DNA from 2 places in the Mycobacterium adipatum genome. Region 1 is predicted to be linked to the other one. Evidence: predicted binding sites of a transcription regulator. Region 1 holds the regulator's gene; the other holds the start of a gene.
The links. Region 1 encodes LexA, which represses DNA repair genes until DNA is damaged. Its sites were predicted from a motif close to CGAACANNTGTTCG; they were not measured.
Positions count from the first base shown of each region.

Region 1 (4,435 bases):
CGACGCCTGATGGCCTGACCCTCATCGGTTTCCCGGGAGTCGACGACACGTGAGTCCGGGTGACGACAGAACGGACAGTGCATCACCGCTCCTTCGCCGCACCGCAGATCGACCAGTTCGAATGTCGTCGAGCCTACCTGGGTACCGCAGAGCACGCGTCAGCCGATCGGTGCGATGAGCGTCTGCCCGGCCTGCACCGTGCCTGTTTCGAGCTTGTTGAGCTCGCGGATGCGCTCGACGATCTGGCCCGCGGGCGCATCCGGGGCCACCCGGTGGGCGATGTGCTGCAGCGTCTCACCGTCCTGCACGTACACCACCGACAGGCGGGTGGGCAGCTGGACGGGCTCTTCGGTGGGACCGCCCAGCTGGGCGACGAGCCCGAGCCACAGGGTGATTGCGCCGGCCAGCAGGGCCAGCAGCACCGTGGCGGCCGGTGTGATCGGCCGGCGCCGGTGCGAGGCGCGGGACATCAGCACCCCGCTGCCGCGGTGGCCCAGGGGTGCACCACCGGGGCGGCGCGAGGATGGGACACGACGCCGGCGCACGACGACGTCGCGGGGCAGGGGCCACACCTCGGCGGCCATTGCGGGCCGCGGCGACCGAGCCGGGGCGTACGCACTGTGCCGAGTGTCCGGGCGAGCTTCGAGAATCGTCATCTGAGCGCCTCTCCGAGTAGGGGTCTTTCGCTTCTGTGTTCGAATGCTAGTCGATCATGTGTTCGATGAATAGAACATGTGATCGAACTGTTGCGAAACGATAGACCGGGGCACCGACAAGTGGACGCGTCCCGCGCGGCCACCCGCCGGGCCGAGGGCGAACACGACACGCCTCGAACACATGTTTGATTATCTGTGCGGTGGCGACTACATTCGGGCACATGAGCGACAGCACCGAAACCCCTGAGGCACGCTCCAGCCTGACCGAGCGTCAGCGCACCATCCTGGAGGTCATCCGCACCTCCGTGACCAGTCGCGGGTATCCGCCGAGCATCCGTGAGATCGGCGACGCCGTCGGCCTGACCTCCACCTCGTCGGTGGCGCACCAGCTACGCACCCTGGAACGCAAGGGTTACCTCCGCAGGGACCCGAACCGGCCCCGCGCCGTGGACGTGCGCGGTTCCGACGATGTGGTGACCCCCATCGTGACCACCGATGTGGCCGGGTCGGACGCGCTCCCCGAACCGACATTCGTGCCGGTGCTCGGCCGGATCGCCGCGGGTGGCCCCATCCTGGCCGAAGAGGCCGTCGAAGAGGTCTTCCCGCTCCCCCGCGAGCTGGTCGGCGAGGGTTCGCTGTTCCTGCTGAAGGTGGTCGGCGAATCCATGATCGACGCCGCGATCTGCGACGGCGACTGGGTGGTCATCCGCCAGCAGAACGTCGCCGAGAACGGCGATATCGTCGCGGCCATGATCGACGGCGAGGCGACCGTGAAGACCTTCAAGCGAACCCGCGGTCAGGTGTGGCTGATGCCGCACAACCCGGCGTTCGAACCGATCGACGGTAACGACGCGGTGGTGCTCGGCAAGGTCGTCACCGTGATCCGCAAGATCTGACGGACCCTCAGTCCGCCCGGACGAATCCGTTCGTCCGGGCGAATTCCTCACTGGCGAACCAGATCTCGGCCTCGGTGTCGCGGTAGCCCGGGCTCCCCGGAGCCCAGTACAAACCGGTCTTGGTGTCCGCCTTGATCGGGTAGCCCTCCGGCGCCCGGTAGCGGTCACCGGTGGCCAGCCGCATCGAGGTCCATCCGGCGTCCTCGGGCTCGTCGTCCTGTATCGCGGCGTGACGCCCACTCGGGAAATCCGGTTCGTACGCGGTCTGCGGCGGCGCGATCACCGCGGTGGGTGACTCGATCCGCGTCGGCGCGGTGTCCACGGCGTCCGGGTCGTCGTCGAAACTCAGCACCGCATCCTGCTCGGCGTCGAGCTCTTCGAGATCGTCGGCGTCGACATCGCGCTCCGCGGCGGGTTCGCCGTCGTGGTCGTCGGCGTCGTATCCGTCGCCGTCGTATCCGTCGCCGTCGTACTCGTCGCTGTCGTACTCGTCGGCGTAGTCGTCACCGCTGTAGTCGTCACCGTCCTCGGTGCCGGATTCGGCCGGCGGCGCCGACGCCCACGGGCTCTGCGGGGTGTAGGGAGCCGGTTCCGGGCGGCTGGGGTACCCGGATTCGTAGCGGTCCCCGTATCCGCCGCTGTAGCCGCGTTCGTAGGGATCCTCACCGTCGTGGTGACCGTCGTCGAAGTGGCCGTCACCGAAGTGGTCACCGTCGCGGGGACGGCGGTTACGCAGGACCGCGACGCCGATCAGCGCGAGCACACCGAGCAGCGGGATCAGGCCGAGCAGCCACCACCAGGAGAACCAGCTGGCGCCCTTGCCGGAATCGCCGTCGGCCTGCGGCCCGTCCGCCGGGGCCTGCGGCGCGTCCGCGCCCGGCACCTCGAGTCCGGCGAGCTGAGACTGCAGACCGGCGGGCTCGGTGCTGAACTTCTTGGCCGCCCGGTCCCACGAGATCGAACCACCGTTGAACTGCTGGCTGACGATATCGCCGTTCTCGGTCTGGTCGGCCTTCGGCGCCCCGAGCTCACCGGTGGCGCCACCCAGCTTCTGCCATGCGGCGTTCATCGCGCCACGCACGATGACGGCGCCGAAATCGGGTGTCCAGAAGATGACGGGCTGGTCCTCCGCGGCGAACTCGACCACCCGACTCTGCGGGGTCAGTCCGCCATCGGCCTCGCTGGTGGTGGGGAACCCCAGATCGCCGGTCGGCCCGCCGACACTCTCGTACTTGGCCAGCACCTGTCCGGTGACCACGTTGGCGCCGGTGTCGGGGCTGTAGAAGATCTTGCCGCCGGCGTAGTTCTGCCCCACGCCGTCGGCGCCGATCGCGTACTGCGCGCCCTCCTCGGCGCCCAGCGGCCCGAGTGCGCCGCCGGCGGCACGGCGGGCGGCGGCGATGGCAGAGGTGGCGTCCGAGGGGACCTCGATGGCCCCGAGCTGACCTGCCAGCTCAGGCGGCACCGTGGTGAAGGCCTTGGTCTTGCGGTTCCACGAGATCTCACCGCCGGTGAACTTCTGGGTGACGACATCGCCATTGGTGGTCTCATCCTCGCTGGGTACGCCGAGCGCTCCGGCCGAACCCCCGAGCGCATCCCAGGCCTGGTTGATGGCGCCGCGCACGACCCGCGCACCGGTGTCCGGCGTCCAGAAGATGACCGGCTTGTCCGGCGCGCTGAAGGTGGAGTTGCGACTGTTGGCCGCCCGGCCGGGGCCCTCGTCGATGGTCGGGAAGCCCAGGTCACTGTCGGCAGGACCGCCGAGCGACTCGTACTTCTCCAGGATCGCGCCGGAGACGATATGCGCGCCGGTATCGGGGGTGAAGAAGATCTTGCCCGAGGCAAAGTTCTGCCCGAAACCGTCACCGGCCGGGTAGACGCCACCGTCCTTGGGGCCCAGCGGACCGGTCTCACCGCCGCCGGTCTCCCAGGCCGCGGTGATCGCCGCGTCGGCATCACTTTCCGGCGTGGCGACGGCCGGCGGCGCCATCAACACCGACGCGAACAATCCGGCGCTCACGAGCCCTACCGCAAGCCGCCCGGCAATCCTGCTAAGCCGGGATCGCTGCCTGGTCATCGGTCCTCCCCGAAGTCGTGCAAAACCACACGAAAGTATCGCGTTCGTCAACTTTGCGTCAGCCGACCACGAAGTCGTGGGATATCGCCACCTGCGCGTTATGCGTGTCGGACCTTCACACCCCCAGGCCGCGGCCGATGATCTCCTTCATGATCTCGGTGGTTCCGCCGTAGATCGTCTGGATCCTGGAGTCCAGGAATGCCCGCGCGATCGGGTATTCACGCATGTAGCCGTAGCCGCCGTGCAACTGCAGGCAGCGGTCCACCAAACGCACCTGCGCCTCGGTGCTGTACCACTTGGCCATCGCCGCCTGATCGACGGTGAGCTTGCGGTCCAGGTGCAACCGGATGAACTCGTCGACCATGATGCGGATCGCGGTCGCCTCGGTGGCCAGTTCGGCCAGCACGAACCGGTTGTTCTGGAAGCTGCCGATCGGCTTGCCGAACGCCTTGCGCTCCTTGGTGTACTGCAGGGTCTGCTCGAGCGCGGACTCCATCGCCGCGGCGGCCATCACGGCGATGCTGATGCGTTCCTGGGGCAGGTTCTGCATCAGATAGAGGAAGCCCATGCCCTCCTGGCCGAGCAGGTTCTCCACCGGAACCTGCACATCGGTGAAGGACAGTTCGGCGGTGTCCTGGGCATCGAGGCCGATCTTGTCGAGGTGGCGTCCCCGCTCGAAGCCCGCCATCCCGCGCTCGACCACCAGCAGGGAGAAGCCCTGCGCGCCCTTCTCCGGGTCGGTGCAGGCCACCACGATCACCAGATCGGCGTGAATGCCGTTGGTGATGAACGTCTTGGACCCGTTG
Region 1 covers NZ_CP015596.1:3,949,319-3,953,753, forward strand. The annotation lists gene nrdR (transcriptional regulator NrdR) at 1-83, opposite strand, end outside; gene A7U43_RS18745 (LysM peptidoglycan-binding domain-containing protein) at 159-656, opposite strand; gene lexA (transcriptional repressor LexA) at 878-1,552, shown strand; gene A7U43_RS18755 (LGFP repeat-containing protein) at 1,560-3,629, opposite strand; gene A7U43_RS18760 (acyl-CoA dehydrogenase family protein) at 3,745-4,435, opposite strand, start outside.

Region 2 (4,435 bases), 1.0 Mb from region 1:
TTGATCGTCGAGGACGACAAGGACCAGAAAGCGAAGGCGTCGAAATCATGACCATCGTGATCGGATACACCGCCGACCAGTTCGGGCATGCGGCACTGGAACATGGGATCGCCGAAGCGAAGTTGCGGGGCACCGGCCTGCTTGTCATCAACTCGACATCGGGCGAGGCATACGTCGATTCGCGGTTCGCCAGCGGCACCCAAGCCCAGGATGTCGAGGCGCGATTGGCGGAATGCGGCGTGCCGTTCGAACTGACCCAACCGGTCGGCGTCGATGCCGTGGAGGAACTGCTGGCCGCGATGGACAGCCCGGAGGCCGAACTGCTCGTTGTCGGTATCCGGCACCGCAGTCCGGTGGGCAAGCTGCTGCTCGGCAGTGTCGCGCAGAAGCTGATCCTGGAGTGCCCGAAACCCGTTCTCGCGGTCAAGCCTTCGGAGTTCTGACCTCATCCGTCATCGTCCCGTCCGTCGGAATCGGGTGGTGGGAGGAGTTCGTCGCCGGTGGTAGTGGTGGTTGAGGGTGTCGCCGCCGGTGTTCATCAGGGGTGGTGGGTGCCAGTGCACGCGGCCGGTTTCGGGGTCGATGGTGTTGGTCCAGCCGAGTTCGGCCAGCTGGTTGTCCGGTCCGCAGCCCAGGCCGAGGTCGGGTGCGTCGGTGAGTCCGCCGTTGTTCCAGCTGGGATTGGCGTGGTGTGCTTGGCAGCGACATGCCGCTTGGGTGCAGCCGGGCCGGGTGCAGCCGCGATCCCGGTTGTAGAGCAGTAGCCGTTGGGCTTTGGTGGCCAACCGTTTGGAGCGGCCCATGTAGAGGGGTTCGGCGGTGTGGTGGCGGTAGACGATCAGGTAGTGGTGGGCGTGCTCGGCCAGCCGGATCAGATCGCGCATGGGCATGAGGGTGCCCGCGCCGGTGACCGCGATCCCGGCACCGGCCTCCAACTCTTTGAGCGTCGTGGAGACAACCACGGAGACGGGTAGGCCGTTGTGTTGGCCGAGCCTCTTGGACATCAGGGTGTCGCGTAGGACGGCCTTGAGTGCGTCGTGGTTGCGTTGGGACTGGGTGCGGGGGTCTCGCAGATGCGTCTCGGGGTCCCACGTGGGCGGCGGCGCGGCGGGCACGGGCGCCTGCGGCTCGGTCTCGGGCTCAACCTCCGATTCGGCCTCTGCTGATCCGGCCCCTACCTCTGTCTCACCCTCGAAATCGAACTCGACCTTGGATTCGGGTTCGGTGTCGGGTTCAACGGGGTCATCGTCGAGCGGGTTGGGTATCGGATTGTATTGCGGCGCCGCGTCGTCGGGGTTGTTGATCCCTGGCCGTGCCCAGACATCGAGGATGGTGCGTAGGTAGGCGGCGAATTCCGCATCCACCCAGCCCGACACTTTGGCCATTCCGTCGACGTCTTGGGCGCTGATGCTCAGCCCGCGGCGGTGCCGGGCCGGGTCGGGTCCCTCCCCGTCGGGGTTGATCAGAGCCAACGCGTGATCGGCGGCCTTCTGCAACGTCTCGGGGGTATTGGTGGTGGCGATATCGACCAGTGTGGATTCCAGTTGCCCGCGCGCGGTGGCATCCAGATACGCCGAGGTCTTGTTCAGCGTGGCACCGATGATGGCGATGTGTCCGGTGGTGATCCTCCCGGCGGCCAATGCCGCCGCACAGGCCGCCAGTACCGGTTCCAGGACGTCACCGGTCATGGTGTGGCGCGGTCCGAGGTCGCGGGCGGCCGTGATGCGCCGCCGGGCTTCGGTGGCGCTGAGGCGGTCCCGGGTGGCCAGGACATCGGTCCAGGTTTTGCCGCCGATCTCATGCGGGGTGGCCCGGTCCATCAGAGCGGCCAGGATGCGGTGATCGATGGCGATATCGGCGCGGGCATACTGCTCGCGTTGGGACAACAGGCCCAGTAGTTCGGCGGTGTCGAAGACGGTGAAATCGGCGTCCAGCAGCGCCTTGACCGACGCGGCGCGGGCCGACAGTGCGTGCTGCACCGCCTCCCGACCGTTGGCCACATCGCTGTCCATGGATCGAACATACGTGCGGTCACCGACAAAATCGGCCGAAAAGTGACCGGTGTGACCAATGAGCCAAGAGAAATCTCTGAGACTCGCCCATCGATCGAAAACCGCTGTAAGGCGGTCGCTCTCATGCCTATCGCGCTGACGCGACCGCGCTGATTCGGCCGGGCGCTATGGTGCGTGACATGAGCAACCCGGATCTCACCGAAGCCACCGCCGCCGCGGGCGCCGCCATCGAACAAGCGGTGGCGGTGTTCATGCTGCACCCCCAGACCTACGGCGCGAGCGTCGCCGCCGGATACCAGAATCCGCTGGCCGGATACGTGGCCGGTCGTGGTGGTGTGCTCGGTGAGGTCACCGGGGCGACCGTGAGCGCGGTGTTCGCCGTCTTCGAACCCACCGGCCTGGCGGCCATGTGGGAGGAGGGTGTCGCTGTCCGTGGCGCTGCCGGCGCGTCCCAGGTGTATTGGGAGCAGGCGGCCGAGTTCGGTCGCGCGTACTTGGCCGGGGCGGATGGCCTGGAACGTGTCGCGGCACTGGGGGAGAAGCTCATCGCGGTCACCCCCACGGCCGCCGCACCATTGTTCGCCGGCTGGCGCGCCATGCCGCTGGCCGACGATGCACCGGCCCGGGCGCTGCAGGTGATGTTCGTCCTGCGGGAGCTTCGGGCCGGGCTGCATTTCAACGCACTCAGCCTCTCCGGCATCACGCCGATCGAGGCGCACATGCTGAACAAGGGTCGGCGGTATGCAGCCATGTTCGGCTGGCCCGAACCGTACGCCGACGGCGCGGACAAGAAGGACCGCTACGCCGAGATCGAACACACCACCAATCGCCGGATGGCCGAACTCGTCGGCGCTGCCCTGGACCCCGCCGAGGCCGACGAGTTGGCCCGGCTGACCACCGCGGCCCTGGCGACGTTGAAGGCGAACGTGCCGCGCTGACGCCGTCGGCACGCTGCACCTTCTCTTGCGCTGGTCAACCTGACGCATGCCAGCGGACACCGCGATCCACTTTTTCTCCAGCTGACCGTCATCCTTGCTGCCTGCCGCCTCGCCGGGGTGATCGCTCAGCGGGTCGGACAGCCACAGGTCGTCGGCGAGGTGATTGCCGGCGTGGTGCTGGGGCCCTCACTGTTGGGACGAATTGCCCCCGATCTGCAAGCCGAGCTGTTCCCCACTGGGACGTCGAACCTTGTGCTGTACACCGTGGCGCAGGCTCACATTCTCGATGCCCGCGGTGATCTGCCTGCTGCTGGGCTCGATCTTCTCGGCGCAGCTGCCCGTCGGCGGTGTCAGCACCGGCGCGGTGATCGCGGCCAGCATGCTGGCCTACGGGATCCTGTCCACCTCCTTTATCAATCTCGGCATCAGCATCGCCGCCGACCGGGACTCCGGGGCGCTGCGCCGGCTGCACGGGACGCCCACGACCGCGACGTCGTACTTCATTGGCAAGATCATGCTGGTCAGCATCCTCAGCGTCGCCGAGGCCGTGCTGCTGCTGATGGTCGGGGTCATCGCCTTCGGGCTTCGGCTGCCCGCCGATGTCTTCGGCTGGTTCACCCTGGCCTGGGTCTTCGCGCTGGGGGTGGTCAGTTGCTCGCTGCTGGGCATTCTCATCAGCAATGTGGCGAGCAACGCCGTGTCGGCCGCCGCGCTGACCAACAGTCCCGCGGTCGGTCTGCAATTCCTCTCCGGGACATACGTGCCCATCATGGTGCTCCCGACCTGGATGCTGGTCATCGGCTCGCTGTTCCCGGTCAAATGGATGGCCCAGGGATTCCGGTCGGTGCTGTTGCCGCCCCAGTTGGCCGCCCTCGAACCGGCCGGCAGTTGGGAACACTGGCGGATCTTCTTCATGCTGGCGGCGTGGAGTATCGGTGGCCTGATCGGTTGCGTGGCGGTGTTCCGCTGGTCGGAGCGCAGCTGAGCCTAGAGCTGCTCGCGCAGGTACCGAAGCAGCCGCCGGCTGGCGGGGGTTGCCGCGGTCGGGGACCAGGCCAGTGCGATCTCGCGCCGGTAGGTGTTCGGGGTCAGCGCGATCTCGACGGTGTCCGGCGTGCCGCGTTCGTCGTGGGGCAGCAGTGCGATGCCGAGGCCGCGGCCGATCAACTCGCGAACGGTGGCGAACTCGGTGATCTCGACAGCGATACTGGGGGTGAAACCCGCTGTTCGGCACCAAGTCTCGGTCAGTTGGCGGAGGTTATAGCTCATCGGGTTGGCGATGAAAGGCTCGTCGCGCAGTTCGTTGAGGCGCAATCGTTTACGCCCGGCGAGCCGGTGCGTCGCGGGCACCACCGCAAGGACCGGTTGGGTGCCGATGACGCTGTGCCGCAACGTGTCCGATGCCGGTATCACCACCGCGACGTCGAGGTCGCCGGCCTTCAGATCAGCCGTCAGCTGCGACCCGTGCGCCTGTTTGATCTGTAA
Region 2 covers NZ_CP015596.1:2,924,188-2,928,622, forward strand. The annotation lists gene A7U43_RS13880 (tripartite tricarboxylate transporter permease) at 1-51, shown strand, start outside; gene A7U43_RS13885 (universal stress protein) at 48-443, shown strand; gene A7U43_RS13890 (DUF222 domain-containing protein) at 453-2,012, opposite strand; gene A7U43_RS13895 (SCO6745 family protein) at 2,192-2,950, shown strand; gene A7U43_RS13900 (ABC transporter permease) at 3,237-3,935, shown strand; gene A7U43_RS13905 (LysR family transcriptional regulator) at 3,938-4,435, opposite strand, start outside.
Region 2: the regulator LexA is predicted to act here: its motif matches at 2,017-2,030, upstream of A7U43_RS13890 (DUF222 domain-containing protein).